DNA from 4 places in the Pantoea sp. X-Soil-TKNS-1207 genome. Region 4 is predicted to be linked to each of the others. Evidence: predicted binding sites of a transcription regulator. Region 4 holds the regulator's gene; each other region holds the start of a gene.
The links. Region 4 encodes CRP, which controls carbon source genes, mostly activating them, when cyclic AMP is high. Its sites were predicted from a motif close to ATGTGANNNNNNTCACAT; they were not measured.
Positions count from the first base shown of each region.

Region 1: the regulator CRP is predicted to act here: its motif matches at 2,611-2,628, upstream of rhaB (rhamnulokinase).
Region 2: the regulator CRP is predicted to act here: its motif matches at 4,882-4,899, upstream of AC6I8V_RS09575 (6-phosphofructokinase).
Region 3: the regulator CRP is predicted to act here: its motif matches at 4,554-4,571, upstream of AC6I8V_RS00510 (PTS mannitol transporter subunit IICBA).

Region 1 is NZ_AP035958.1:2,242,864-2,250,663, forward strand. Features, by position in the region: gene AC6I8V_RS10535 (L-rhamnose isomerase) at 1-1,001, opposite strand, end outside; gene rhaB (rhamnulokinase) at 985-2,466, opposite strand; gene rhaS (HTH-type transcriptional activator RhaS) at 2,759-3,580, shown strand; gene rhaR (HTH-type transcriptional activator RhaR) at 3,596-4,480, shown strand; gene rhaT (L-rhamnose/proton symporter RhaT) at 4,658-5,692, opposite strand; gene AC6I8V_RS10560 (hypothetical protein) at 6,059-6,382, shown strand; gene AC6I8V_RS10565 (YoaK family small membrane protein) at 6,408-6,506, shown strand; gene aldA (aldehyde dehydrogenase) at 6,710-7,800, shown strand, end outside.
Region 2 is NZ_AP035958.1:2,034,474-2,042,273, reverse strand. Features, by position in the region: gene AC6I8V_RS09605 (P-loop nucleotide/nucleoside kinase family protein) at 1-476, opposite strand, end outside; gene AC6I8V_RS09600 (PTS sugar transporter subunit IIA) at 473-910, opposite strand; gene AC6I8V_RS09595 (hypothetical protein) at 920-1,189, opposite strand; gene AC6I8V_RS09590 (class II fructose-bisphosphate aldolase) at 1,253-2,095, opposite strand; gene AC6I8V_RS09585 (PTS sugar transporter subunit IIC) at 2,082-3,449, opposite strand; gene AC6I8V_RS09580 (PTS sugar transporter subunit IIB) at 3,442-3,756, opposite strand; gene AC6I8V_RS09575 (6-phosphofructokinase) at 3,767-4,747, opposite strand; gene dld (D-lactate dehydrogenase) at 5,184-6,881, shown strand; gene AC6I8V_RS09565 (YceI family protein) at 7,003-7,587, opposite strand; gene pqqF (pyrroloquinoline quinone biosynthesis protein PqqF) at 7,724-7,800, opposite strand, start outside.
Region 3 is NZ_AP035958.1:109,424-117,223, reverse strand. Features, by position in the region: gene AC6I8V_RS00530 (ABC transporter permease) at 1-922, shown strand, start outside; gene AC6I8V_RS00525 (ABC transporter permease) at 925-1,806, shown strand; gene AC6I8V_RS00520 (gamma-glutamyltransferase family protein) at 1,816-3,414, shown strand; gene AC6I8V_RS00515 (DUF3053 domain-containing protein) at 3,668-4,384, shown strand; gene AC6I8V_RS00510 (PTS mannitol transporter subunit IICBA) at 4,828-6,762, shown strand; gene mtlD (mannitol-1-phosphate 5-dehydrogenase) at 6,855-7,800, shown strand, end outside.
Region 4 is NZ_AP035958.1:3,956,938-3,964,737, forward strand. Features, by position in the region: gene tauA (taurine ABC transporter substrate-binding protein) at 1-427, opposite strand, end outside; gene AC6I8V_RS18470 (LacI family DNA-binding transcriptional regulator) at 661-1,641, shown strand; gene AC6I8V_RS18475 (LysE family translocator) at 1,643-2,245, opposite strand; gene AC6I8V_RS18480 (hydrolase) at 2,306-3,322, shown strand; gene AC6I8V_RS18485 (YheU family protein) at 3,325-3,543, shown strand; gene AC6I8V_RS18490 (phosphoribulokinase) at 3,605-4,474, shown strand; gene AC6I8V_RS18495 (OsmC family protein) at 4,567-4,971, opposite strand; gene crp (cAMP-activated global transcriptional regulator CRP) at 5,272-5,904, shown strand; gene AC6I8V_RS18505 (YccS/YhfK family putative transporter) at 5,963-7,800, shown strand, end outside.

The DNA of each region.
Region 1 (7,800 bases), 1.7 Mb from region 4:
CGGTTGATCGAGGCATCAAAGAAGTCGAGGCCGATATGCACCTTGTCGAACAACTTCTGCCGCGCGATCTCATGGGCAATCGCCTGAGTTTCGTCATCCAGAATCACCACATGATCGCTGTCCCAGCGTACCGGGCGGCTGACATGCAGCAGCAGACGCGGCACATACAGCATGGCGGTGGAGATTTTGTCGGAGATCACTTCGGTGGGATGGAAGTGGCCCGCATCCAGCGTCAGCGCAGTCTGGCGACTGGCGGCATACCCCAGATAAAATTCGTTGGAGCCGACGGTGTAGCTTTCGGCGCCGATACCAAACAATTTGCTCTCCACCGCATCGATATGATGCTGCGGGTTGAGTTTCTCGCTGATGATCTCATCCAGCGCCGCCAGCAGACGCTGACGTGGCCCCAGCCGATCCACGGTCAAATCTTTCATGCCATCCGGCACCCAGATATTCATCACCGAGGCGCTACCCAGCTGCTCACCGAATGAGGCGGAGATATGGCGGCTGGCTTTGCAGTGATCAATCCAGAACTGGCGGATACCGTTGTCAGCGTGAGACAGGGTAAAACCGTCGGCGCTGAGCGGATGGGAGAAACAGGTGGGGTTAAAGTCCAGCCCCAGTTTGTTGCTTTTCGCCCACTCCACCCAGTTGCTGAAGTGCGCCGGTTCAATGGCGTCACGTTCCACCGGTTTGTCACTTTCCAGATAGATGGCATGGAGGTTAAGGCGTTTGGCGCCGGGGATCAGCGACATGGCTTTGTCGAGGTCAGCACGCAGTTCCACCGCGTTACGCGCCCTGCCGGGATAGTTACCGGTGGCCTGAATGCCGCCAGTCAGCGCCCCCTGCGGGTTTTCAAAACCACGTACGTCATCACCCTGCCAGCAGTGCATCGACACCGGAATACCATCCAGTTGCGACATCACCTGGTCCACATTCACGCCAATCGCGGCGTAACGTTGTTTAGCCAGTTCAAAGGCCTGTTCAATCAGCTTTGTCATAAGCGAGTTCCTTAGCGGGTTGGCTCAGCGCGGCGAAGCGTGCCTGGCTGGCACGAAAAGCGCTGTTGTTAAGCGGGGCAAATTTTTCTAACGGAAAGTTCTGGCTGATGCAGCGGCGTAAATCGGCAACATCGCGCAATTCGCCGAGGGCGATTAACTGGCAGCCGACATTACCCAGCGTCGAAGCTTCCACCGGCCCGGCGAATACCGGCAGCTGGCAGGCATCGGCGCACAGCTGGTTCAGCAGCGGGTTCTGGCAGCCGCCGCCCACCACATGCAGCTGGCCAATCGGCGCAGCGCGCAGCTGGCCCAACTCGCCAATCACCTGGCGATACAGCAGCGCCAGGCTGTCGAAGATGGTGCGTGCCAGTGCGGCCGGCGACTGCGGAATCGGCATATGCTGCTCGGCGCAGGCGTTTTGGATCTCCTGCACCATGCTGTCCGGGTTGATAAAACGGCTGGCGTTGGGATTGATCAGCGCGCGACAGGCAGGCTCATCGGCAGCCTGCTGAATCAATGCACAAAGGTCGGTGATCTGTAACTCGCTGCATACGCGCTGCAATAGCCACAGACCCATAATGTTCTTCAGTACCCGATAGCCTTCTGCGCCGCCTTCATTGGTGATATTGGCGTCCAGCGCAGCGCTGCTGAGACAAGGTTGCAGGCTTTCAATGCCCATCAGAGACCAGGTGCCGGAGCTGAGATAGGCGGCATCCTCCTGCATCAGCGGCGTGGCCAGCACCGCACTGGCGGTGTCGTGGGTAGCCACGGCAATCACCGGAATGGCATGGCCGCGTGGGCTGGTCCAGTGGCCGACGGTATTGCCTGGCGCGTGGGGTTGACCAAACCAGGCGGCATCCACCCCGGCCCAGGCGAGCAGATCGCGATCCCACTCGCCGCTGGTGATATTCAGCAGCTGCGTGGTGGTGGCGTTGGTGTATTCCCAGTTCAGCTGACCGGTGAGGCGATAATGCAGGTAGTCCGGGATCATCAGCGCGTGTTTTACCTGCGCCTGCCAGTCCGGCTGCTGCTGATGCAGCGCGCGCAACTGATAAAGGGTATTAAACGGCAGAAACTGAATGCCGGTACGCTGATAAATCGCCGCCTTACCGAGATCGTTTAGCGCCTGCGCCATCTGCCCCTGGGTGCGGGCGTCGCGGTAGCTCACCGCTTCACCCACTCGCTGGCCGTCTGCATCCAGCAACACCAGATCTACGCCCCAGGTATCGATGCCGATGCTGTCCGGCACAATGCCTTCCTCATCCAGCTGTTGCAGTCCCTGACGAATCTCCTGCTCAAGACAATCCAGATCCCAGCAGTCATATCCGGCCCGACGCACGCGTTGATTGGCGAAACGACGAACTTCGCGCAGGGTGATGTGTTGCGCTGCGGAGGTCCACTGAGCGAGCATCACGCGCCCGCTGGATGCGCCTAAATCAATGGCAACAATGTTACGCATACTCATGGCGTGTTCTTCCTGTGATGAGATGCATACAGAGTAGAAATCCTGCCTTTTTGCCACCTTCCCCTTACTGCCAGCGCGCCATTGCCGCTGGCACGGTGGCAAAGATGTTCGTGAGACAGCTCACAGAACCACACAAGCACCGAGTTGTGAGCTTCGCCGCATTTTCTCGATCAACGCGCGAGATCTTGAAAAATTAGCCATTTTCCTGCATCGCCCGGTGCAAAATTCAAGGTAAGGTGCGAACCGCGTGGGTAGACTCGGTTACGGTTTTGTTAATAATGAGAGGCGAACCATGACCGTTTTACACAGCGCAGACTTCTTCCCTGCCGGGGATTACGCCATTGCCATCGAGCCGCGTGTGCCGCAGCAGGCGTTTCCCGAGCACCATCATGATTTCCACGAAATCGTGCTGGTAGAACAGGGATCGGGCATCCATGTGTTTAATGGTCAACCGCAGGCGCTGTGCGCCGGGTGCGTCTGCTTCGTGCGCGATCACGATCGCCATCTGTATGAGCAAACTGAAAACCTATGCCTGACCAATGTGCTGTATCGCAGCCCAGCGGCGTTTCGCTTTCTCTCCGGCTTGCAGGCGTTGCTGCCGCGAGAAGAGGATGGCAACTATGCTTCGCACTGGCGCATCAATAACAGGGTGATGAGCCAGGCGTTGCAGCTTGTGACGCAGATGAATCAGCAGGGCGTCTGGTCTCTGGAGAAGCAGGCGCATCAGGAGCAGCTGTTCCTGCAACTGCTGGTGCTGCTGCGCGAGGCGGGTCACAACGATGCAGCGCAGGATCAGGAAGCGCGGCTGCACCGATTGCTCGACTGGCTGAATGAGCACTACAGTGAAGAGATTGCCTGGGAAGCGCTGGCCGATCGTTTTTCGCTGTCGCTGCGTACGCTGCATCGCCAGATGAAACAGCAGACCGGCAACACGCCGCAACGCTACCTGAACCGGCTGCGCCTGTTACAGGCGCGCCATCTGCTGCGTCATAGTGATATGCGCATTACGGATATCGCCTACCAGTGTGGATTTGGTGACAGCAACCATTTTTCCACGCTGTTTCGGCGGGAATTTGGCTGTGCGCCCCGAGCGGAGCGCCAGCAGATGTTGTGATCTGGAGTTAGCCTCATGTCGCTGATCTTGTCGCGCGAAGATTATTTCCCGGCCCCCAGTCTGCCGATTGCGGTGGCCGAACGCCTGCCGCAACCCTCCTTTCCGCCCCATCGCCATGAGTTCAGTGAAATTGTGATTGTCTGGCGCGGCAACGGTCTGCATGTGCTGAACGATCACCCGTGGCTGATCACCTGCGGGGACGTGTTCTACATCCGTGATAACGACTGCCACAGCTATGACAGCGTCAACGATTTGGTGCTGGATAATATTCTCTACTGCCGCGACCGTTTTCATCTCGGACTGGACTGGAGCCAGTTGCTGCCGCCACATGACGCCGAATCGCCAGGCAGCTGGCGCTTAACCACGCGCGGCATGGCGCTGGCGCGGGGCGTCATCACCCAGCTGGAGCGTGAAAGCCGCAAAAGCGACCCGCTCTCCATCCAGCTCTCTGAGGCGTTGTTTTTGCAGCTGGCGCTGATTCTGCGTCGTCACGGCTATGTTGCGGATCGCCCGTGGGCATTGCCGGAAGGCGAACAGCTGGATTTGCTGATGTCAGCGTTGCAGGGCGCGATTGATCGTCCGTTCGACCTCGCGACCTTTTGCCAGCAAAATGCGCTGAGCGAACGGGCGCTGAAACAGCTGTTTCGTCAGCAAACCGGTATGACCGTGGGTCACTACCTGCGCCAGCTGCAACTGTGCCAGGCGAAATATCTGCTGCGTACCCAGGATTGGTTAATCAGTGAAGTGGCCGCGCGTTGCGGCTTTGATGATAGCAATTACTTCTCGGTGGTGTTTACAAGGGAAACCGGCCTGACCCCAAGCGCCTGGCGACAACGGTTTTTGCCGCGTCCCGCAGTGATGGTTAACCCGGTCAGCATAAATGCTGACCCTACAATGTAGGGTGGCCATTAATGGCCACCGCAGAGAAATTAGGCCGCCATCCCCAGGCCCATGCGAAGGTGAATCCGGTGTAGGGTGGCCATTAATGGCCACCGCAGAGAAATCAGGCCGCCATTCCCAGGTCCATGCGAAGGTGAATCCGGTGTAGGGTGGCCATTAATGGCCACCGCAGAGAAATCAGGCCGCCATCCCCAGGCCCACGATATTGGCGGCAATAATAATCACCACGCAACCCAGCGACAGCACGCGCACCGGACGCTGACCGACCGATTTCCACTCCTTCATCACCAACCCGACCAGGCCGCCGCACAGCACGTACAGACTCATATGCAGCATCCAGCTGACAAAATCATACTGCGCCGGAATTCTGGCGTGGCCCCGGGCGTAGAAGAAAAATTGCAGATACCACATAGTGCCGCCCAGCACGGCAAACGCGATGTTCGCCAGCAGCATCGGTTTCGCCACAGAGAAGTCGGCGCGCACCGACAGATCGGATTTCACTGCCAGGCGAATAAAGCAGTACGCCAGGTTCACCAGCGCACCACCGCCCATAATCACCACATAACTCGGCAGCGCCACATATAACGGATTGATGCCCAGCTGGGCAGCGGCTTCATGCATCGGTTTCGCCGCGTCCATCGCAAATGACATACCGGCGGAGAAGATGCCGCAAATCACCGCCAGCACTAACCCTTTTTTCAGGTTGAACTCTTCGGCGTTGATGCCGAGCGCCCTCTCCTTCAGCAAACCGGCACGGGAAACAATCGCCACGCCAATCAGCGCCACAAACACCCCCAGCAGGGTTAAGCGACCGCCGGTGGAACTGAACAGTTCAACAAAACGTCCCTGCAACAGCGGCGTCATCAGCGTTCCCACGACCAGCGTGATACCGATGGCGATACCGATACCCATCGACATCCCGAGGTAGCGCATGGTCAGACCGTAGTTGATGTTACCGATGCCCCACATGGCGCCAAACAGAAACACCGGCAGCAGCTGTGAAAAGCTAAAGCTGCCGTAGTACGCCCAGAAGTTTGGCAGCAGCACCGCACTCACTACCCACGGCAGAATCAGCCAGGACATGATGCCACCGACCGACCACATGGTTTCCCAGGACCACTTTTTCACCTGTTTAAATGGGGCATAAAAACATGCGGCACTGGCGGCACCCACCAGATGCCAGAAAATACCTGCAATGATGGCACTGTTCATTGTTATTCCTTCGTAAGGTTGAGGCCAACAGGAAACCGACGGTCTCCCGATTACCGGCAGTCTACGGCGGGCAGCTTTTCCTCAGCCTTTGGATGGCTGCCGGAGATGTTGCGTGGTTGGCAAAATCCGGTGGGTACTCAATATGCGGATCACAAAATCGCATTTGCGGGCAGGCGCGTTAGAAAAACAGATAACCCTTTTATTATTATCAATTTTTTCTGGAAATGATGTGTTGATCAGCACAGTTTTAACCTGACTGCCAAACATTGGCTTAACATGGCAATCACACAAAGCACGCTTCGCGGCTTCCCCCGGCTACGATAAATCCGTATAACGTTGGGGAAATCATCAGGACGAAGGAATGAGATGAATACCAAATGGTTGACGCTGTTGCTCTCGCGTCCGGTGAGTCGCGTAATGCTTGATGATATCCGGGCGATTGTGCCGCCGGAATCGCTTAACGTGTTTATTAATGGACTGGAAGAGACGCGCTACGCCCGCCTCGAATGCGTACAAAGCGAAGATAACTGCGCCCTGCTGGCGTCAGCCATCGTGGTGTGGCGGCAACTGGGGCATATCCACAGTATTCAGTATCAAAAAGGTGAGCTGCTGCGTGAAGTGGACGATGCTACGCAGTTTCAGCTGTTCAGTATGATGAAAACGCATCGCGCCCTGGTTCAGCTGGCCTGAACCCGCTTTTACTCTCAGGACTACCATGAAAATCGGACTGCTTTTCCCCATCGCCATTATTATTGCCGGTATCAGTTTCCTCGCCTGGTTTATCGCCAGCGGCGCCGCGATGCCCGGCTCCTGACAGCTTTTCGGACTCCGCCGCGCCCGTCACTAACCCGCTGAATACGCAGCATTTCATCCGTTATGCTGCGTTTGTCATGCCGTTCTTCCCTTCTCTGCCATCTGGCAAAGCGCGTTGGCACTGAGAAAAAGGTGCTACAGCTTGATCTGTTTCACTCTGCATTTCACACAAATTTAACGAAACCGATCGCGGAGACCCTACAGATGACAACGCACCATCAACATTTCATCAACGGCGAATTTGTTACGCACCAGAATGATAAGTGGATTGAAGTGATTAACCCGGCCACCGAAGCGCTGCTGTCGCGCGTGCCGGAAGGGACAAAGCAGGAAGCCGCTCAGGCGATTGCCGCCGCAGAAGCGGCCCAGCCAGGCTGGGAAGCGCTGCCCGCGGTGGAGCGCGGGAACTGGTTGCGTAAAATCGCGGCCGGTATTCGTCAGCGCGAAGCGGAACTGACGGCCACCATCGTTGCCGAGGGCGGTAAGACCCAGGGCCTGGCGCAAACCGAAGTGCTGTTCACCGCCGATTATCTCGAATATATGGCCGAATGGGCGCGCCGTTATGAAGGTGAAATCGTCAACAGCGATCGTCCCAATGAAAACATCTTCGTGTTTAAGAAAGCGATTGGCGTCACCACCGGTATTTTGCCGTGGAACTTTCCGTTCTTCCTGATTGCGCGCAAAGCCGCACCGGCGCTGGTCACGGGTAACACCATCGTGATTAAACCGAGCGAGCTGACGCCGAATAACGCGGCGATTTTCGCCCGGATTCTGGCGGACATTCAGCTGCCAAAAGGCGTGATCAACTTCGTCTTCGGCTATGGCCCGGAAGTAGGTCAGGAGCTGGCGGCTAACCCGAAAGTGGGTCTGGTGAGTCTGACCGGCAGCGTCAACGCCGGTATCGCCACCATGGAAGCGGCGGCAAAAAACGTCACTAAAGTGTCGCTGGAGCTGGGAGGCAAGGCGCCGGCTATCGTGATGGACGATGCCGATCTCGATCTGGCGGTTAAAGCCATCGTCAGCTCGCGCGTGATCAACACCGGGCAGGTCTGTAACTGTGCCGAACGCGTCTACGTGCAGGAAGGCATCTACGATCGCTTTATCAACGCGCTGACCGACGCCTTTAAACAGGTGAAATTCGGCAACCCGGCGGAACAAACCGATATTGATATGGGGCCGCTGATCACCTCAGCCGCGCTCGGTCGCGTTGAGCAGAAAGTGGCGAAGGCAATCGAGCAAGGCGGCAAAGTGGTGCTGGGCGGTAAACGCGCCGGGGATAAAGGCTTCTATTTTGA
Region 2 (7,800 bases), 1.9 Mb from region 4:
ACCGGACCGAGCGCCATCGGCTGGGCGCGTTCCGCCAGTTGCCGCAGCTCCGGCAGATACTCCGCGCCAGGATGGCCAGGCATCCGTTGTTCCAGACGCGCCTGATAACGCGCCACCACCTCATCCGGTGTGATCGCCATCCACAGCTCCAGCACCCGTGTCACCCCCGCATTGCGCAGGCCCTCCTCCAGCACCGCTTTGGGCTGAAAACCGAACCAGGCATCGATCAGATAGACGCAGTTCGCGGGCGCCTGGCCGACAATCTTCCAGATTGCCTGATAGGCGGCGCAACCCAGCTGGCGATTGCGCAGGCGATCTACCGGCGCGAAGCTGGCCATAAACGGCTCTTTCAGGCTGTCGAGCGTCAGCACCGGCAAGCCAAACTGCTGAGCCAGCCCGCGCGCCAGGGTGCTTTTGCCGGAAGCCGGAATACCGTTGACCAGCACCACACATTTCTCCTCAGTGCACGTTGTCATAGGATTGCGATGACCTCCGCCACACTGCTGGCGTTGCGCAGCCGCACCAGCGTTTCCTCATCTTCCAGCATCGTCACAATGGCGCGGATACCCTCTTCAATATGGGCGTTGCTGTCACGCGCACCGAACATGATGACGATATCGGCCTTGTCGCTGCCGTCGAATGACACCGGCTCTTCCAGTACGATCAGGCTAAAGCAATCCTTCAGCACGCCGGTTTCCGGGCGCGCATGGGGGATGGCGATTCCCTCCTCGAACACGTAATACGCGCCGTGGGTCAGGGTGTTGGCGATCACCGCCTCCGGATAGGAAGGGTTGACATAGCCGCCGTTAACCAGCGGCTGGGCAGCCAGCGCAATCACCTCGCGCCAGTCGGTTGCGGCAATTCCCACCTGAATCGCGTTCGCTTCCTGCAACAGTCGTTTGATACTCATACCGCCTCCTTAAATCGACTTGCGAATGGTATTGCGCAGCTCATCGATTTTGACGAACAGCGGATCAATCTGCTGGCGATAACGACGGCTTTTGGCAAATAAACTTAATGCCCGATTGTACTCCAGCATTAATTGTTTTTGCGTGTCGCCTGATTGCGGATTATTCGCCAGCTGCTGCTCCAGCGTGCTTATTTTCTCACTGATGCTTTCTGCCTGACGATCTATTTCCTGCTGATCTGGCCCGTTATTTTCCTGCGACTTTTTCCTGAATCCAAACATAGCGTCTCCTGCCCCGAATGGCGCCAGGGCACCTCAGGTTAATACGTCATGAGTTATGCGCGCTTAGCGGAATAGCTGAATTTTTTCTACCAACACATCGGTGACGGCATCATTGGCGGGCACGAGGAAGTTGCGCACGCTGTCGTTCACTTTGCCTTTTTCGAAGGTTTGTTTACAGTGCGCCACCCATTGCACGTTCATTTCTGTGCCGACGTTCACCTTTTCGATGCCGCTGCGTACCGCAAGACGCATATCTTCGTCGCTGACGCCGGTGCCGCCATGCAGCACCAGTGGCGTATGCGTCGCGGCGGTGATATCCGCCAGCCGCTGATGCTGAATATGCGCCTTTCCGGTGTACAGGCCATGCACCGTGCCGATGGAAATCGCCAGCATATCGACGCCGGTCTCAGTGACAAAGCGTTTGGCGTCGTCGACCGTGGTGAACGCGGTTTCGTTCATTGCCACCGATTTCCCGTCTTCCGAGCCGCCAATCGCCCCCAGCTCCGCCTCCACGGAGACGTGACGTGGACGCGCCATATCAATCACTTTACGCGTGTTGGCGATGTTCTCGTCAATCGGCAGATGCGAGCCGTCGTACATCACCGAGCTGAAGCCCGCATCAAGCGCGGTCTGAATCGCCGCCAGATCTGAACAGTGATCCAGATGCAGGCAGGTTGGCACATTGCGGCTTTCCGCCAGCGAACAAATCGCATCAACCAGTAACTTATGGCCAAGATATTTCGCCGTGCCGGTAGAAATCTGAATCATTAATGGGCTATTGGTTTTTTCTGCCGCTTTAAAATAAGCCGGTAACATTTCCAGACAGTGTAAATTAAAAGAGCCGAGCGCTTTAAATTCACGTTGTTTAGCCACCTCTAACAAATCGGTGAAATTATAGAGTTTCATGAATATTTTCCTCGTGAGGCTTAGTGGATTTTCCGTTAACAAACCAGGCAATCAGGGTAATGAAGAGAATAAACAGTGCGACAAACAGCCAGTTATTCTGGAACGCATGACCGAGCACCAGGCCGGTACTGATAACGTCCGAATCACTGAAGGTGACGCCGGTAAAACCGTAACTTTCCAGCATCGGCACCAGAATGGCGGGCAGTATGGTGATAAACAGACCGTGGACAAAACCGCCAATCATCGCGCCGCGACGACCGCCAAGCGCGTTACCAAACACCCCGGCGGTACCCCCGGCGAAGAAGTTGGTCAGCAGACCCGGCAAAATCATCGCCAGACCGAACATCGGGAACACCAGCATACCGACGACCGAACCGAGCGTGGTGGCGAGGAAGCCAACGATCACCGCGTTCGGCGCATACGGGAACATCACCGGACAGTCGAGCGCAGGTTTGGCATCCGGCACGATACGCATGGCGATACCGCGAAACGCCGGCACCAGTTCGTTCAGCAACAAACGTACGCCGCTGTACAGTACGAACACCCCGGCCACGAACTGAATCGACTGCATAAAGGCATACATCAGGTAGTTCATACCGTTGCTGTACTGCGCGATAAAAGCCGGGCCTGCTGCCACCGCCGGGATCAGGTACATCGGCACCATCACCACCGCCATCGACAGGTAGGTATCCTGCAAAAACTTGAAGTTATCCGGCAGCTTGAGGTCTTCGGTGGAGCGGGAGCCTTTGCCCACCACTTTCGCCACCGCCGCAGTCACCAGGTAGCCAATGGTGCAGAAGTGGCCGAGCGCGACGTCGTCCGAGTCAGTGATGCGACGCACCACCGGCTGGGCCAGCGCGGGCATCACCACCGCCATCACGCCGCCAAAAATACCGCCGGTCAGGATCAACGGTAAGCCCGTCAGTCCCGCTTTGTAGCCGATCACCGCACCGATGGTCGCCATCCACAGCAGCGCCTGACCGGTGAGGAAGATGTATTTGAACGGTGTCAGACGGGCAATGATGATGTTGACGATAAAGATCACCAGCAGCGTCAGCGCCACTTCTGAACCCAGCTCGCGGTTGGCTAACCCGGCAATCGCCGCAACGTCAGTGATATAACCCTTCATACCAAAGCCGTGGGTGAAAATGGTGTTGAGGAAAGTCAGGGTGCCCACAATAATGTTGATACCCGCCATCATAATTAAGAAACCGAGCAGCGTTTTAAAGGTGCCTTCCACCACCTTCCCTGCTGATTTTTTTTGCAGTAGCAGACCGACGAGGGCAATAAAGGCGATCAAAATCGACGCCTGCCCCAGCAGATCTTTTACCAGGAAGTTGATCACACTATTCATGACTGGCAACCTTCATGTTGTGGTCTTTCAAAAACGCCACGATCTTTTCCTCAATTTCGGCTTTGTCGGTCAGCTTGTTGAGAATAATCACCCGCTTCATCTGTTCCGGGCTGGCATCGGCATTTAATACATCGGCGAAGGCTTTCTGCGTTAAAATCATGTCGGATTTAAAGGCATTGGCTTCGGAGATGGTGGTGTGGTCGATATCTGCGTCAATTTCCAGCTTCTTTAATACCGATTTGGCGCTCATTTCGATGGCGAAACTGGATCCCAGACCACATCCGCACACACATAATATTTTCAGCATGGCTATCTCCTCACAGGATATGCAATTGTTTGGCGAGTTTGTAATGATGCCCTTCGGTATCCACCAGGCGTTTTTTCATGCTTATTAAATCGATCGGAATCGGTTTGTTGCTGCCATTAATAATGACGGCTTTATTGCGCATTCCCGACTGAATACAACGCGCGACTTCACTGGCCATAATGGTGCCCTGATAAATCTCTTCACAGGTCGGCTCACCGTTACGCAGGCCATAACCGATAATGGTTTTACGGATACGTACACCAATCATCGGCTCAAGCTGTTTAATTAAGGTATCAATTGCGCCCTGAAAACCCGGTGAATATTCACGGGTGTAGCCTTCCGAACACAAAATAATCACGCTATTCTGCGCCGCCAGCCGCCTGGTGATGCGCTCCGCCAGCTCATGAGGCGCAATCTGGCATTCGGGGATTAGCGCAAAATCAGCATTGGATTTAATGGCCGACTGAAGCGTTAATTCGCCGCAATAACCGCCCAGCAATTCCACCATAAACACCCGCCCGGTTAAGGCGCGACCGGTATTGCGTAATTTCGCCACCTCTTTTAACACCTGTTCACAGGCGGTGGAAAAACCAATGGTGTAATCACTGCCAAATACGTCGTTATCAATGGTCATGCCGACGCCAAAACAGTTGATGCCAAATTCGCTTAGCGTATGCAGAAATTGCAGTGAACCATCGCCACCGGCCATAATTAAGACATCGATACGCAACGCTTTCAGGTGTTTGGTGATGATCTCATATTCCGGGCGAATTAATTTTCGCGTCGGGCGTCCTGATTGCATCACCGGAATTGCCGCGATAGCGTAATCCACCAAATCACGCTGGGCGATTTCCTGATGATTATTTTCCAGCAAGCCCGGAATGCCGCCATTAAATAACACCATCCCGGCCTGGGTTAAGCGGGAAATCTGATAAATAAAGTTATTAATGCCAGTGACATCACCGCCGCTGATCACCATGCCAATTCTCATTGTCAGAACTCCTCATGCTGCGCGTCTGATATTCATTCTTCCGATCAACGAGGTTCTTATTTGCAATGAAGATCACATTTTTACTACGAATTCACGCAGCGAGATCATTGACAGTGGTTCTGAGTGGCTTATTTTTGTGATTAACATCACATTGGTAATGTTACCGATCAATCTTAATTATGATTAATTTCATAAGGTTATATTTATTTTATGCATCGAAATGGCTGAGGTGATTTAAACCGGTTTGCGCCTTTTTTCTTTAAATCTATTTTGTGATTTCCCACGCATTTTTATTGGCTCGCAGGCGATTTCCCGCGAAAGATAAAGGGATAATGCTTCAGTGCGTTATTTATCGTTTAGTCCCGATGAATGATTGACTTTTCTACTTATCCCCCTGTCCAATAACGCGGCAGACCCATGACACAGAAGAGAAAAGATGACATCCCCGCAGGTAATGTTGCGTCAGCTCACTGACGTGGTAGGTGAAAAACAGCTGTTAACCCATCCTGATGATAAAGCCTGGTACACCAAAGGATTCCGCGTCGGTCGCGGCGAAGCGCTCGCCGTGGCCTTGCCGCAGACGCTGCTGCAACTGTGGCAGATCCTTCAGGTATGCGTGGCGCACGACGCCATCATTCTGATGCAGGCATCCAATACCGGCGTCACCGGCGGCTCTACGCCGGACGGCAACGATTATGACCGTGACGTGGTGATTGTCAGCACGCGCCAGCTGAAAGGCGTTCAGGTGATTGACCAGGCACGCCAGGTGATTGCTTTCCCCGGTACTACGCTGACCGAGCTGGAGCAGACGCTGCAACCCCTGGGACGCGAGCCGCATTCGGTGATCGGCTCCTCGTGCATCGGGGCTTCGGTGGTGGGCGGTATCTGCAACAACTCCGGCGGGTCGCTGATTCGCCGTGGTCCGGCATTTACTGAGAAATCGCTGTTTGCCCGCATCCATGACGATGGTTGCCTGGAGATGGTCAACCATCTCGGTATTGATCTCGGCGCCACGCCGGAAGCGATGCTGGCGAATCTCAGCGGTCAGCAATATCAGACCGGCGATCAACCGGACTGGCAGGGAAAAATCTGGGCAGAGGATTACGCCGACCGCCTGCGCGATGTCACCGCCGACAGCCCTTCGCGCTTTAACGGCGACATCCGATACCTGCACGACAGCGCGGGCAGCGCCGGGAAAGTGGTGGTGTTTGCCGTACGCCTGCCCACTTTTGAAGCCAGTAGCGGCAGCGACACCTTCTATATCGGCACCAACGAAGAAGCGGAGCTGGTGGCGCTGCGCCGCTTTCTGCTGACGCGTATGAGCGAGCTGCCGTTGCAGGCGGAGTATATCCATCGCAACGCCTTTGATTTAACCGTGCGCTACGCCAAACATATGTATCTGGCGATCCGTAAGCTGGGTCCGCAGGCCATCCCGCAGATGATGGCGAAAAAAGCCAAATGGGATGTGCGCGTCAGCCATCTGACATTCCTGCCGCGCAATTTTGTTGATCGGGTGCTGCAATTCTTTAACCAGATAACCCCGCGTTTTGTTGCGCCGCGCATTATGGATTACCGCAGTGAATATCAGCATCATCTGATGATCAAGGTCGATGCAACGCAAACCGCTGAATTACAGGCATTGTTACAGGAATTTTTTGCCAGCCATAGCGGTAACTTTTTCCATTGCGATGCGCGCGAAGCGGCCGATGCCTTTCTGGTGCGTTTCGGCGTCGGCGGCTGCACCATCTCCTATTGCGATGCCCTCGGTTACAATCCGAACGAGCGGCTGGTGGCGTTTGATGTGGCGCTGCGCCGTAACGATGATGAGTGGCGTTTAACCCTGCCAGACCATCTGGCAGCCCAGGTGCAGGTGGATTCCTGTTGCGGGCATTTCTTCTGTTACGTCAATCATCAGGATTACGTGCTAAAGGCGGGTGTTGATGCGAAGGCGTTTAAAGAGGCGGTGAAGGTGTATCTGGAGCAACGCGGTGCGAAGTATCCGGCGGAGCATAACGTCGGGCATCTGTATCATGCGTCTTGCGAGCATGTGGCGCACTGGCAGCAGCTGGACCCGACCAACAGTTGCAATCCGGGTATTGGCAAAACCAGTAAGAAGAAGTTTTGGGCCGAATAGACATTCCCCAGGTCGGTATAAATACCGGATGATTTATCTGGTCTGGTCGGCATAAATGCCGACCCTGCGATATCCGGATGATCACTGTTGTAGGGTGCGCATTTATGCGCACCTGGTCGGATTATTTGGCGTACGCTTCGGTTGAAATGGTCAGCGTCACATCGTCGCTGACTGCCGGAACGTATTTGTCCAGTTTGAAGTCAGAACGCTTGATGGTGCCGGTGGCATCAAAACCAATCGCCTGTTTCTTCACCATCGGATGCATACCCTGCTGATTCAGCGTGGCATGTAACGTAACCGGTTTGGTGATGCCTTTCAGCGTCAGATTACCTTCCACGTCAAACTTGTTGTCGCCCTTCGCCACCACTTTGGTGCTGTGGAACACCGCTGACGGATATTTAGCGGTATCGAAGTACTCTTTGCCGAGAAACTCTTTGGTCAGTGCCGGGACATGGCTGTCGATCTGGCTGATCGGCAGGGTAACGTCAACGCGTGACTGCTCCGGGTGGTCCTTATCAAATACCAGCGTACCTTTGCTGTTCGGGATGTCTGCCGTCGGATGGGAGAAGCCGAAGTGGGTCCAGGTCACAATCACTGACGTGTGTTCCGGGTTCAGGTCGTAATGCATGGCAGCAGCCTGCGACAGCGGTGCATACAGAGTGGCAGCGGCCAGCAGCGGCAGAGCAAAGCGTGTAACGTTTTTCACCAGGTGTTCCTCTTTGTTCAGAATATTCCATTGAGTGTCCGGTATTACGCCGCGCGGTAACAGTGAAGAGTTTTGGACTAATTTTTCAAAAAAATTCAGCAATATCAACAGGAAACAGTTTCTCCCAGGGACAGTTTCATTTCTGACCTAACGCAAACAGAACCCGCCATTTCCGTCGCGCCCGCAGCAGGTGCTGATGCAGCTGCTGCAACG
Region 3 (7,800 bases), 480 kb from region 4:
ACGTCTGCTGCTGGCCATTCCCACGCTGCTGCTGGTGAGCATCATGGTGTTCGCGCTGCAAAAGCTGCTGCCGGGCGATCCGGTGCTGGCGATGGCCGGTGAGGAGCGCGATCCGGCGGTCATCGCGCAGCTGCGCGCCGAATACCATCTCGACGATCCGATCCCGACGCAATATTTCGCGTGGATCGGCAATGCGCTGAAAGGCGATCTCGGCATGTCGCTGCGCACCAAAGAACCGGTGACGGCGTTGATTGCCAGCAAGCTGCCGGTGACGCTGGAACTGTCGCTGCTGGCGATGCTGATCGCGCTACTGGTTGGCATCAGCATGGGCATCATCGCGGCCGTGCGCAAAGACAGCTGGGTCGATCACACCACCAACTTCGTCGCGCTATCGGGCATATCGGTGCCGCATTTCTGGCTGGGAATTCTGCTGATCCTGCTGTTCTCGGTGCATCTGCAATGGCTGCCGGCGTCGGGCTTTGTGCCAATCGGCGAGGATATGGCGCAGAACCTGAAAACCCTGCTGCTGCCTGCGCTGGTGCTCGGCACCGGTCTGGCCGCCACGCTGATGCGTCACACCCGCGCCTCAATGATTGCGGTGCTGAAAGCGGACTACATCCGCACCGCGCGCGCCAAAGGCCTGCTGACGCCCAAAGTGGTGCTGAAGCACGCCTTCCGCAACGCGCTGATGCCCATCGTCACCCTGACCACGCTGCTGTTCGGCGAGCTGCTGGGCGGCGCGGTGCTGACTGAGCAGGTTTTTACCCTGCCCGGCTTCGGCAAGATGATTGTCGATGCGGTGTTTAACCGTGATTACGCCGTGGTGCAGGGTGTGGTGCTGGTGGTCGCTATCGGGTTTCTGCTGCTGAACCTGCTGGCCGATGTGCTTTATCTGTTAATCAACCCGAAAATGCGAGGCTAACCATGAGCGAGGTTTTAACCGCCAGCGCCGCGCCCGTCGCAGCGCGCCCTAACCGTCGGGTGCTGAAGAAGTTTCTGCGCAACAAGAGCGCGCTGATCGGCGCGGTGATTGTGCTGCTGTTTGTCGCGGTGGCGCTGCTGGCGCCGTGGCTGGCACCGGCCGATCCGATCAAAGCCAACTTTCTGGCGGTACGCAAAGCGCCGTCCGCGCTGTTCTGGTTCGGCACCGATGAGCTGGGACGCGATATTTTGTCGCGTCTGATCTGGGGGGCGCGCACCTCACTGCTGGCGGGCTGCATTTCGGTGCTGATCGCCATCCTGATTGGCGTGCCGCTGGGGCTGATTGCCGGTTACTGGCAGGGCTGGTGCGACGGCATTATCTCGCGCTTTATCGAGGCGCTTCTCGCCTGCCCGTTTCTGATTTTGGCGATTGCGCTCGGTGCCTTTCTTGGTCCCAGCCTGTCGAACGCGATGATTGCCATTGGTTTGTCGGCGATGCCGATTTTCGCCCGTCTGACGCGCGGCCAGGTGATCGCCATTCGCCATGAAGAGTATATCGATGGCGCACGCGCTATCGGCTTGCCGGATCGCTGGATCATCCTGCGTTACGTGCTGCCGAACGTGTTGTCGCCGATTCTGGTGCAGGCCACGCTGGCGATTGCCTCAGCGATCATCACCGAGGCCAGCCTGTCGTTCCTTGGCCTGGGTCAGCAGCCCCCGTCGCCCTCGTGGGGCGCGATGCTGAACACCGCCAAAGGGTATCTGGAGCAGGCGCCGTGGATGTCGATTTTCCCCGGCCTGGCTATTTTTCTCACCGTTCAGGGCTTCAACCTGTTGGGCGACGGACTGCGCGACGCGCTCGATCCGCGCAATGACTCACATTAAGGAAGGGTTATGAGTGAATTGGATTACAACGTCAGTTACGCCTCACACCGTGTACCGATGATGGGACGCAACGCGGTCGCCACCTCGCAGCCGCTGGCGGCGCAGGCCGGGATTCGTATGTTGCAGCTGGGCGGCAACGCCGTTGATGCGGCGATTGCTACGGCGATGGCGCTGACGGTGCTGGAGCCGACCGGCAACGGCCTCGGCAGCGATGCCTTCGCGATTATCTGGGACGGCAAACAGCTGCACGGTCTGAATGCCTCCGGGCGCGCCCCGGCGGCGTGGAATCCGGCGCGTTTTGCCGGTCAGCCCGCCATGCCGGAAATTGGCTGGGAAGCGGTGACCGTGCCTGGCGCGGTCTCGGCCTGGGTGGCGCTGGCGGAACGCTTCGGCACCCTGCCGCTCACCACGCTGGCGCAACCGGCGATTGAATACGCGCGCGACGGTTTTCCGGTATCGCCGCTGATTGGCCAGCTGTGGCAGCGCGGCTATAACAAGCTGAAAGATCAGCCGGGCTTCAGCGCCTGCTTCGCGCCGCATGGCCGTCCGCCGCGCGCGGGCGAGCTGTTCCGCAACCCGGCGCAGGCCGCCACCCTGCAAAAAATCGCCGAAACCAATGGCGAAGCCTTCTATCGCGGCGAGCTGGCGCAGAAAATGGCGGCGTTTGCGGCTGAACATGGCGCAGCGCTGACGCTCGACGATCTCAACAACCATCGTGCCGACTGGGTGTCGCTGCTGTCGCGCCCGTTTGCCGGAGGTTCGGTACAGGAATTACCGCCGAACGGCCAGGGCATCGCGACGCTGATCGCGCTTGGCATTCTTGAGCATTGGGATATTGGCCGCCATACGCCGGATAGCGTGCCCTGGCTGCATCTGTCGATTGAGGCGATGAAGCTGGCGCTGGTTGATCTGGAACGCTACGTCACCGATGAAGACCATCTGGAATTTCCGGCGGATCGGCTGCTGAGCGACAGCTACCTGAAGCAGCGCGCGGCGCTTATCGACCCGGATAAAGCTGGCGATTTTACCTTCGGTTCGCCGCAGCAAAGCGGCACGGTGTATCTCTCCACCGCCGATGCCAGCGGCATGATGGTGTCGTTTATTCAGTCCAACTTTATGGGTTTCGGCTCTGGCGTGGTGGTGCCTGACACCGGCATCAGCCTGCAAAACCGCGGCGCAGGCTTTTCACTCGATCCGCAGCATCCAAACGTGGTGGCTGGCGGCAAACGCCCGTTCCACACCATTATTCCGGCGTTTGCGCTGGATGGCGACGGCCAGCCGCTGATGTCGTTCGGCGTGATGGGGGGACCGATGCAGGCGCAGGGGCATCTGCAAATGGCGCTGCGCATTATGTTGCATAAGCAGAACCCGCAGGCGGCGATCGATGCGCCGCGCTGGCGCGTGGTGCAGGGGCGTGAGGTGATTGTCGAGCAGGGTATCGATCGCAACGTGCTGGCGGCGCTACGCGCCATGGGGCATCAGCTGGTACTGGAAGATCCGCTGCTGGGCTACAACTTCGGCGGCGCCCAGGCGATTGTGCGCGACCCGCAGGGCTTTTATATCGCCGCCACGGAAAGCCGCAAGGATGGGCAGGCGTTGGTGTATTGATTGCCGGGGTGTGTAGGGTCGCCATTTATGGCGACCATTTCGATCTCCAGGTGCGCAGTAATGCGCACCCTACCAGGGTCGCCATTTATGGCGACCATCCCGACCTCAGGCGCGCATCAATACGCACCCTGCTGATAACGACCACACCGTCCCCTTTCACGCCCGTTGTATGCACCAGGCCATTGTTCTATCCTTTAGGACCTTTCTCATCGAATTGAATTTAGCCATTGTGTCACTGACAGGAGTTGAATATATGGCGTCAGGAATTTCCCGCATCTGGATGCGTACCGGCATGCTGATGGTTACGCTGCTCACGGTGATGCAACTCACCGCCTGTGGCGACAAAGAGGGCGATCAACGCAAAGCCTTCACAGATTTTCTCCAGAACACCGTGATGCGCAGCGGCGAGCACCTGCCCAGCCTGAGCGAAAACCAGAAGCAAACCTTCGGTAACTATGCCAGCGATTACGCCATTCTGTATGGCTTCTCCCAGCAGGTTAATCAGGCTGTTGAGCAGGGTATGCGCCCGGTGGTCGACGAACTGGGCGCGATTCGCGTCCCCCAGGATTACCTGACGCGCCGCGACACGCTGCGCCAGGCCAGCGGCAATCTGAGCGTGCTGACGCAGCAAATTCAGAGCGCCAAAATGCAGGCCGACAGCAGCAAAGCCGCGCTGAAACAGCCGGACGATCTGAAGAAAGTCTACGACAGCGTGTATGCCAAAGTGGTGACACAACCGGCCAGTACGCTGATCCCGCTGTTACCTAATCTTCAGGCGCTGAGCCAGGCGGCAATCCAGGCTGGCGACTTCCTGCAATCGCAGGGTGCGCGCGTGTCCTTTAACGATGGTGGCGTGCAGTTCCCGACTCAGGATCAGGCAACGCAGTACAACCAGCTGATGAGCAACCTCTCCAGCAACGCCCAGGCGCTGACCCAGGCGCAGAACGCCGTTCAGGGTGGTTTTCAGTAAAATTTCAGGCGGGCAATATTGTGTTGCCCGCTTTTCAGATTTTTGTCACTTCCTTACACGCCCCTTTTCTGCCTCCCCCCAGCGATGACATAGTGTGATCTGGCGCATTTTCGACCAAAAATACTTTGTGATCTCAATCACATTTATCGAACAAACAGCACCATGAATAAAGTGATTACCGTCACATTTAGTCCACTGATTTGCTTAAATATTCGGCACCGTACTTTTCTTACAGGGTAATTTTGTGATCTGAGTCACCTAATAGCACCCTGACCACCCCAGATTAGCGTGATCTGCATCACACTTACCGCGAGCTCTACGCAGCGTCATAAACAAGTGCTAGAGTCCGCCTGCATACAGTAATGCCACGGCCCCCGCCGTAACGTCTTAACAAAAACAAACGCGCTCTCTTATTGCAGCGCGTCTCAATAAGGGGTGGGTTTATGTCCTCATCAGTGAAGGTCAAAGTTCAGAGCTTTGGTCGCTTTCTGAGTAATATGGTGATGCCTAACATCGGTGCGTTTATCGCCTGGGGTATCATCACTGCACTGTTCATTCCGACCGGGTGGATCCCGAACGCGACGCTGGCGAAACTCGTTGGCCCGATGATCACTTACCTGCTGCCGCTGCTGATCGGTTTTACCGGTGGTCGTCTGGTGGGTGGCGATCGCGGTGGCGTGGTCGGCGCAATCACCACCATGGGTGTGATTGTCGGTGCTGATATGCCGATGTTCCTCGGTTCCATGATTGCCGGTCCGCTGGGTGGCTGGGCGATTAAAAACTTTGACCGCGCCGTTGATGGCAAGATCAAAAGCGGCTTCGAGATGCTGGTTAACAACTTCTCAGCCGGTATCATCGGTATGCTGCTGGCGCTGCTGGCGTTCCTTGGCATCGGTCCACTGGTTGAAGGTCTGTCGCACATTCTCGCCGCCGGCGTAAACCTGATGGTGCAGAACAACCTGCTGCCGCTGACCTCGATCTTTGTTGAACCGGCGAAAATCCTGTTCCTCAATAACGCCATCAACCACGGCATCTTCTCTCCGCTGGGTATCCAGCAGGCGAGCGAAGCCGGTAAGTCTATTTTCTTCCTGATCGAAGCCAACCCAGGCCCCGGTATGGGTGTGCTGGTGGCATATATGATTTTTGGTCGCGGTAGCGCCAAACAATCAGCCGGTGGTGCTGCGATCATCCACTTCCTCGGTGGTATCCACGAAATTTACTTCCCGTACGTGCTGATGGCGCCGCGTCTGCTGCTGGCGGTCATCCTCGGCGGTATGACTGGCGTGTTCACCCTGACCGTACTGCATGGCGGCCTGGTTTCTCCGGCGTCTCCGGGTTCCATCCTGGCGGTGCTGGCGATGACGCCTAAAGGCACCTACTTCGCCAACATTGCTGCTATCGTTGCCGCGTTTGCCGTCTCATTCGTCATCTCTTCCATCCTGCTGAAAACCAGCAAAGTGAAAGAAGATGATGACATCGAAGCCGCAACCAAACGTATGCAGGACATGAAAGCCCAGTCAAAAGGCCAGACCGTAGCGGGTGCGCCGGTTGCCGGTGACGCCATGAGCGTTGACCTGAACCATGTACGCAAAATCATCGTTGCCTGTGACGCCGGTATGGGTTCCAGCGCCATGGGTGCGGGCGTACTGCGTAAGAAAGTGCAGGATGCGGGTCTGAGCAACATTTCGGTGACCAACAGCGCCATCAACGCCCTGCCGGGTGATGTGGATCTGGTGATTACCCACCGTGACCTGACTGAACGCGCCATGCGTCAGGCGCCGCAGGCGCAGCACATTTCGCTGAACAACTTCCTCGACAGCGCGCTGTACAGCAACCTGACCGAGCGTCTGGTGGCGGCGAACCGTAGTGAAGCGCATCGCGAAACCGTCAAGACCACGCTGGCCGACAGCTTTGATTCCGGCAACGCGCACCTGTTCAAACTGGGCGCTGATAACGTGTTCCTCGGCCTGAGCGCCAGCAACAAAGAGCAGGCGATTCGCTTCGCCGGTGAGCAGCTGGTGAAAGGCGGCTATGTGCAGCCGGAATACGTGGAAGCGATGCTGGAGCGTGAAAAGCTGACGCCGACCTACCTCGGTGAGTCGATTGCCGTACCGCATGGCACCGTGGAAGCCAAAGACCGCGTGCTGAAAACCGGCGTGGTGTTCTGCCAGTATCCGGCAGGCGTGCAGTTCGGCGAAGAGTCTGACAAAGTGGCTCGCCTGGTGATTGGTATTGCCGCACGCAATAACGAACACATCCAGGTGATCACCAGCCTGACCAACGCGCTGGATGATGACAGCGTGATTGAGAAGCTGGCGAATACCACCAGCGTGCAGGATGTGCTGGATCTGCTGTCTGGCAGCAAAGCCACCGCCTGATACAGCGTTACTCTTCCCTGGGGCGGGCATGCCCGTCCCCAATTTCCGGGGCGGATATGCCCGCCCCTTCGTCATTTGATATGGGTCAAATTATGAAAGCGTTACATTTTGGAGCAGGCAATATCGGCCGTGGTTTTATCGGTAAACTGCTGGCAGATGCCGGTATCGAACTGGTGTTCGCGGATGTTAATCAGGTCGTGCTTGATGCCCTTAACGCCCGTCATGAGTATCCGGTTCATGTGGTTGGCGAGCAGGCAAAAGTCGAAATCGTAAAAGGCGTTAGCGCAGTTAACAGCACCAGCGACGATATCGTCACGCTGATTGCTGAGGTTGATATCGTTACCACGGCGGTTGGTCCGCAGATTCTGGAGCGCATCGCCGGTGGCGTCGCTAAAGGTCTGGCCAAACGCAGCGATAACGGTAATGTCCGTCCGCTGAACATCATCGCCTGTGAAAATATGGTACGCGGCACCAGCCAGCTGAAGCAGCATGTGCTGAAGGCGCTGCCGGAGCAGTATCACGCCTGGGTTGAGCAGCATGTTGGCTTTGTCGATTCCGCGGTAGACCGCATCGTGCCGCCGTCAGAAGCTGGCAGCAACGATCCGCTGGAAGTGACGGTGGAAACCTTCAGCGAGTGGATCGTCGATAAAACCCAGTTTAAAGGCGAGCTGCCGAACATTCCGGGCATGGAACTGACCGACAACCTGATGGCGTTTGTTGAGCGTAAGCTGTTCACCCTGAACACCGGCCACGCGATCACCGCTTACCTCGGCCAGCTGGCCGGTCACGCCACCATTCGTGATGCGATTCTCGATCAGAAAATCCGTGCGGTGGTGCAAGGCGCGATGGAAGAGAGCGGCGCGGTGCTGATCAAGCGTTACGGCTTTGCAGCAGATAAACATGCTGCCTACATCCAGAAAATCCTCAGCCGCTTTGAAAACCCCTACCTGAAAGATGACGTGGAGCGCGTTGGCCGTCAGCCGCTGCGTAAGCTGAGCGCGGGCGATCGCCTGATCAAACCTACGCTGGGCACACTCG
Region 4 (7,800 bases):
GCGCCGCCAGCAGGCTGTAATGGGTAGTGGAGATAAACGGCACCGCGATGCGTTTGCCGATCAGATCTTTCGGGCTGCTGATGGATTTTTTCACCACAAAGGCTTCGGAATTACCGAGCTGCGAGGCCAGCAGGAAGGCTTCAATCGGCAGCTGTTGCGTCGCGGCTACCGCCAGCGGGCTGGAACCGATATTGCCAATCTGCACATCGCCGGAGGCCAGGGCGCGCAGCACGCTGGCTCCGCTATCAAATTTGCGCCAGTCCACGGTGGCGCCGCTGTCTTTCGCAAAGGTATTGTCGGCCTGCGCCACTTTCGCCGGTTCCGCCGAAGTCTGGTACGCCACCGTCACATTGACCGCCTGCGCCTGGAACGTCAGCAGCGCCAGCGCTGCGGCTAATGTTGTTATGCTTTTTTTCACGGCCATCATCTTTCACCCCAATGTTTTTATGTTGGGGGCAGTTTCTCCAGCCGCGATGGTTTCATAAAGGAATTAAAAATTATCCCTAATGAAAATCCGTTCTTAGATCATCATCGGGTAAGGCTATGCGAAATGCGCAATTGCAAAGAAGTCGTAAAGACGGAAATATGTCACGCGCTCACATGACGACTGTGTTATTGATAGATTCCTGATTTTTCCAGTTAATACAGGCGCGTGGTGATATGTCGATTGAGAGAGTGGCACAGCTGGCTGGCGTATCGAAAGCAACGGTTTCACGGGTGTTGAACCAGCATCCAGGAGTACGACCCGACACGCGTCAGCGGGTGCTTGCCGCCATTAACGCCTGCGACTATCAACCCAATTTGCTGGCACGTCAGCTGCGCACCGCACAAAGCCATATGTTACTGGTGTTAATTTCAGACATCACCAATCCCTTCTGCTCCCGTGTGGTGCAGGGTATCGAAGCTGAAGCAGAGGCACAGGGTTATCACATCCTGCTGTGTAATTCCGCGTCGCAGCTGCGGCGTGAAGCGGCCTATCTGGCCCTTCTCACCGGCAAAGTGGTGGATGGCATCATCACCATGGATGCCGCGCCCTGCCTGCATGAGCTGAAAAACCTGATTGGCGATGCCCCCTGGGTGCAGTGCGCCGAATACGATCCTGCCCTGCCCGCCTCAAGCGTCACCATTGATAATAAAGAAGCCGCCTTTGAGACCGTGCGTTATCTGGCGGAAAAAGGTCGTCGCCGCATTGCGCTGGTGAATTGTGATATGCGTTATCTCTATTCGCATCGGCGTGAAGAGGGGTATCGCGAAGCCCTGGAACACCTGGAGCTGCACTGGGGTGGCGTGGCCTATGCCGAAAATATCTCCTGTGAAGCGGGTAGCGCGGCGTTACGTGAATTGCTGGCGCTGAAGGAGCGCCCGGATGCGGTCTTTGCGGTCTCGGATGTGCTGGCGGTGGGTGTCGTCCACGCGGCACTGGAAGCGGGCCTGCGCGTACCAGAGGATTTAGCGGTGGTGGGTTTTGATGGCATTCCGTTTACCAGTAGCCTCAATCCGCCACTGACCACCATCGAACAGCCAATGAACCGGCTGGGCGCACGCAGTGTGCAGCTGCTGCTGAACCGCATGCGCCAGCCCTTAACACCAGTAGTACACGAGGTACTACCGTGGCGGCGCGTGGAACGCGCCTCCAGCTGACTCAGTGCCAGATCAACAGCACGCAGGCCGCCGTCAACAGGCCCATCGCCAGATTAAAGATTTTCCAGGCACGCGGGCTGCGCAACAGGCGGCCAATCATGCTACCGAACCCCATCCAGATCACCCCGGACACCACATTCACCAGCGCCATGCCGATGCTGATCGCCACCACGGAATGCAGGTAGGCCGCGCCCGCCAGGCTAAAGCTGGCGACCGCACCTAATGCCATCAGCCAGGCTTTGGGGTTGATTAACTGCAACAACCCACCCTGCCAGAACGGCATCGGCGCCGGAGGCGCTTCATCTGTGTCGAGTTTTTCATACTCGGCGGTGGCGATCTTCCACGCCAGCCACAGCAGATACAGGCTACCGGCGATTTTCAGCACCAGATGGAGGGAGGGATACAGCAGGATTAAACCGCCAATGCCAAATGCCACCATCAGCAACATCACCTGCATGCCGATCATGATACCAATGAGCAATGAAATGGTGCGCAGAAAGCCAAAGTTGGCAGCGGAGGCAGTAAGTAACATATTATTGGGGCCTGGCGTGATCGCAGCGACCCAGAGAAAGCCCAGCATTGATAAAAACAGACTCAGTTCCATGTTTATTCGGGTGCTCCTCACCCAGAAAAGCTAACAACCTAGCGAAGCTATCAGCGAGCCATGCATCAGACAAGCCTTTACAACAGTAATTTTGACACACCCGCGAGCGAAGCCTTCATTCCGCTAAGCGGTTTCCGCAATCCGCATCTGCAAACGTTGCTGCCGCGTCTGCTACGACGGCGCGTCACCCTGCGTCCGCAATGGCAGCGTCTCGACCTGCCGGACGGTGATTTCGTCGATCTCGCCTGGAGTGAAGATCCGGCACAGGCCGCGCATAAACCGCGCATGGTGCTGTTTCACGGCCTGGAGGGCAGCTTCCACAGCCCTTATGCCCACGGGCTGATGCAGGCGTGCCAGGCGCGCGGCTGGCTGGCGGTGGTGATGCACTTTCGCGGTTGCAGCGGCGAGCCTAATCGCCTGCATCGCATCTATCATTCCGGCGAAACCGAAGACGCGACCTACTTTCTGCACTGGCTGCGGCGTGAGTGGGGCCATGTGCCAACCGCCGCGGTGGGCGTCTCGCTGGGCGGCAATATGCTGGCGTGTCTGGCCGGGCTACAGGGACATGATGCGCCGCTGGATGCCGCCGTGGCGATCTCGGCGCCCCTGCTGCTGGAGCCATGCAGCCAGAAAATTGAGAACGGCTTCTCACGGTTTTATCAGCACTACCTGCTGACCCAGCTAAAAAAGAACGCCCGACGCAAGCTCAAGGCCTGGCCCGGCACGCTGCCGGTGGATTTACGTCAGCTGCGCGCCCTGCGTCGTCTGCGCGACTTTGACGATGCCATTACCGCACGCGCTCATGGCTTTATCGATGCGGGCGACTATTATCATCGCGCCAGCGCCATGCCGTTACTGACCGGCGTGCGTAAGCCGCTGCTGATCATCCATGCGCAGGACGATCCCTTTATGACCGACGCGGTGATCCCGCAGCCGCAGCAACTGTCGCCGTCGATTGAGTATCAGCTGACCCAACAGGGCGGCCATGTCGGCTTTGTCAGCGGTACCTTGCTGCGGCCGCAAATGTGGCTGGAACAGCGCGTGCCGCAGTGGTTATCAACTTATCTGGATGTGTGACTGTGATTATTCCGTGGCAACAACTTGACCCCGAAACGCTGGAAAACCTGATTGAATCCTTTGTATTGCGCGAAGGGACCGACTACGGTGAACAGGAGCGAAGCCTGATGCAGAAAGTCGCCGATGTGCGTCGTCAGCTGGAGCGCGGCGATGCGGTGCTCGTGTGGTCAGAACTGCACGAAACCGTCAATATCATGGCGCGCGGTGAATTTCGCGGCTAATGCACATCCCGGCTTTTCGTGCTAACAATGCTCATCGCCGGACCTCACAGGGAGCTTTGTTATGTCAGCCAGGCATCCGATTATTGCCGTCACCGGTTCCAGCGGCGCCGGAACTACCACTACCAGCCTTGCCTTCCGTAAAATTTTCCAGCAGTTGGATCTGCATGCCGCAGAGCTGGAAGGCGACAGTTTCCACCGTTATACCCGCCCGGAAATGGATATGGCGATCCGCAAAGCGCGCGATCTTGGCCGTCATATCAGCTACTTCGGGCCGGAAGCCAACGATTTTGGCCTGCTGGAGCAGACCTTTAAGCATTATGGTCAGACCGGCCTCGGCCAGTCGCGCAAATATCTGCACACCTACGATGAGGCGGTGCCGTGGAATCAGGTGCCCGGCACCTTTACGCCCTGGCAGCCGCTGCCGGAAAACACCGACGTGCTGTTTTATGAAGGTCTGCATGGCGGCGTCGTAACGCAGCCGCACAATGTGGCGGAGCATGTTGATTTGCTGGTGGGCGTGGTGCCGATCGTCAATCTGGAGTGGATTCAGAAGCTGGTGCGCGATACCAGCGAGCGCGGCCATTCACGCGAAGCGGTAATGGATTCGGTGGTGCGTTCGATGGAGGATTACATCAACTTTATCACGCCGCAATTCTCCCGTACCCACATCAACTTCCAGCGCGTGCCAACCGTCGATACCTCGAACCCCTTCGCCGCACGCGAAATCCCGTCGCTGGATGAAAGCTTCGTGGTGATCCATTTCCGTGGCCTGGAAGGCATTGCTTTTCCCTATCTGCTGGCGATGATTCAGGGTTCCTTTATCTCGCATATGAACACCCTGGTGGTGCCGGGCGGCAAAATGGGACTGGCGATGGAATTGATTATGACGCCGCTGGTGCAACGGCTGATTGAAGGCAAACGGATTGAATAATCAGGAAGTTATGGCATGACCGGCAGAAATGCCGACCCTGCAAACCCAGGTGCGAATTCATTCGCACCTGGAATTGACGATCGAGATAGCCGTTATAACTCAACGACCTCGTAGCTGTGGGTAATCTCTACCCCTTTGCCCAGCATGATCGCCACCGAACAATATTTTTCCGCCGAGAGATCGACCGCACGCGCCACCGCTTTATCGCCCAGCGCTTTGCCGCTGACAATAAAATGCAGGTTAATATGCGTGAAAATGCGTGGCGCTTCTTCGCGACGCGTAGAGGTAAGTTTTACCTCGCAATCGGTCACGTCATTACGTCCTTTTTGCAGGATTGACACCACGTCAATCGCACTGCAACCACCAGCCGCCATCAGTACCATCTCCATCGGACTCGGCGCTTTATCGCCAGAATTCCCATCCATTAATACCTGATGGCCCGATGAGGATTCTCCGAGAAAGGTTAACCCCTCCACCCACTTGACTCGTGCCTGCATTATTCTTTCTCCTGACCAGGCTGATTTGCCGCCAGAATACGCCTTCACCTGATAAACAGCAATCCAGACTAATCGGCTTTTGCTGAAGCGAGACAACAGAAGACAGCTTGCAAAAGCTGTGCTACAAACAGTGCTGAAAATATTTTCGTCGCAATAGACGAAGGCGGGATGAATCAAAAGCTAAGCTTAAGAGTACACCCGAATAATTTCCTTAACTGGAAGCGCTTGATGATTTCACCGCCTGACAGGGAAAACTGCCCCCTGTGTTTTGGGCACGATTACAACAGAGGATAATAGCGAATGGTTCTCGGCAAACCGCAAACAGACCCTACACTCGAATGGTTCCTGTCCCATTGCCATATTCACAAATATCCATCCAAAAGCACCCTGATCCACCAGGGTGAGAAAGCGGAAACGCTCTACTACATCGTGAAAGGTGCCGTTGCGGTACTGATTAAAGATGAAGAAGGCAAAGAGATGATCCTCTCCTACCTCAATCAGGGAGATTTCATCGGCGAGCTTGGCCTGTTTGAAGAAGGTCAGGAGCGTAGTGCCTGGGTACGAGCGAAAACTGCCTGCGAAGTGGCTGAAATTTCCTACAAAAAATTCCGTCAGCTGATTCAGGTAAACCCGGATATTTTAATGCGTCTTTCGTCGCAGATGGCACGTCGCCTGCAGGTGACATCAGAAAAAGTAGGCAACCTTGCCTTCCTTGATGTGACAGGTCGCATTGCGCAGACACTGCTTAATCTGGCCAAACAGCCCGATGCCATGACCCACCCGGACGGGATGCAGATCAAAATCACCCGTCAGGAAATTGGTCAGATCGTCGGCTGTTCACGTGAAACAGTCGGCCGTATTCTGAAAATGCTGGAAGATCAAAATCTGATCTCAGCACATGGTAAAACCATCGTCGTTTACGGCACCCGCTAATTTCTTCTCACCTACGGCGTGATGGCAGCATCACGCCGTTTTTGTCTGCGATGAGCTGATGTGGCGTCGAATCATCTATCATCCCGAAGTTAACTATGCCCTGCGGCAAACGCTGGTGTTATGCCTGCCCGTGGCGCTCGGTTGGCTGTTCGGCGATCTGCAAAAAGGCCTGTTGTTCTCGCTGGTCCCTGCCTGCTGCAACATCGCCGGTCTCGACACGCCGCACAAACGCTTCTTTAAACGCCTGATTGTCGGCGGCTCCCTGTTTGCCACCGGCAGCTTTCTGATCCAGTGGCTGACCAATTACCATATTCCCCTGCCGCTGATTCTGCTGATTCTGCCCCTGCTGATTGGCGTGACCGGTGAGATCAGCCCGTTGCATGGCCGTTTGCTGCCCGCCACGCTGATCGCCGCTATTTTTACCCTCAGCCTGGCCGGACGTATGCCGATGTGGGTGCCGCCGCTGCTGTATATCGGCGGCACGCTGTGGTACGGGCTGTTTAACTGGTTCTGGTTCTGGCTGTGGAAAGAGCAGCCGATGCGCGAAACCCTCAGCCTGCTGTACCGCGAACTGGCCGACTATTGCGATGCCAAATACACTCTGCTGACGCAGCTGACCGATCCGGAAAAGGCGCTGCCGCCGTTGCTGGCGCGTCAACAGAAGGCGGTCGATCTGATCACCACCTGCTATCAGCAGATGCATATGCTGTCTGCCAGCAATGACAACAGCCACAAACGGCTGACGCGTGCCTTCCAGGTGGCGCTCGATCTCCAGGAACATATCTCCGTCAGCCTGCATCAGCCGGAAGAGGTGCAAAAACTGGTGGAGCAGAGCCACGCGGAAGCGGTGATCCGCTGGAACGCCAAAACCATCTCAGCCCGGCTGCGCATCCTGGCCGACGCGATTCTCTATCACCAGCTGCCGGAGCGTTTCCAGATGGACAAGCAGCTGAGCGCGCTGGAAAAGATTGCGCGTCAGAACCCGGATAACCCGGTGAGTAACTTTTGCCTGTACCACTTCAGCCGCATTGCGCGCGTATTGCGTAGCCAGAAACCGCTCTACACCCGCGACCTGATGGCCGATCGCCAGCGGCGTCTGCCCTTTTTTCCTGCGCTGCGCAGCTACCTGTCGCTGAAGTCCCCGGCGCTGCGCACCGCGGCGCGCTTTGCCGTGATGCTGATGTTCGGCAGCGGGCTGGCGCTGTTCTTCAATATCCCCAAACCTTACTGGATTCTGATGACCACCATGTTCGTCAGTCAGAACGGCTACAGCGCCACGCGGGTCAGGATTCAGCACCGTGCGCTCGGCACCTTCGCCGGGCTGTTAATCGCCGCCGCCTCGCTGCGCTTCGCCGTGCCGGAGTCGATGGCGCTACTGTTTATGCTGGTGATTACCCTCGCCAGCTATCTGGTGACGCGCAAGTATTACGGCTGGTCGATGATTGGCTTTACCGTGACGGCGGTATATTCGCTACAACTGCTGTCGCTGAACGGCGCGGAGTTTCTGCTGCCGCGTATGATGGATACGCTGATGGGATGCCTGATTGCCTTTGGCGGCATGATTTGGCTGTGGCCGCAGTGGCAGAGCGGTTTGCTGCGAAAGAACGCGCACGATGCGCTGGAAACCTATCAGGAAGCGCTGCAACTGTTGCTCGGACCGGAACAATCACCGGAGAAGCTGGCGTATCAACGTATCCGGGTCAATCAGGCGCACAACGCGCTATTTAACTCACTCAATCAGGCGATGACCGAGCCGGGGTTTAATTCGCAGTATCTGAAAGATATGCGCATGTGGGTGACGCACAGCCAGTTCATTGTTGAACATATCAACGCCATGACCATTCTGGCGCGTGAACATACCATGCTGACGCCAAAGCTGGCGGAGCGTTATCTGCA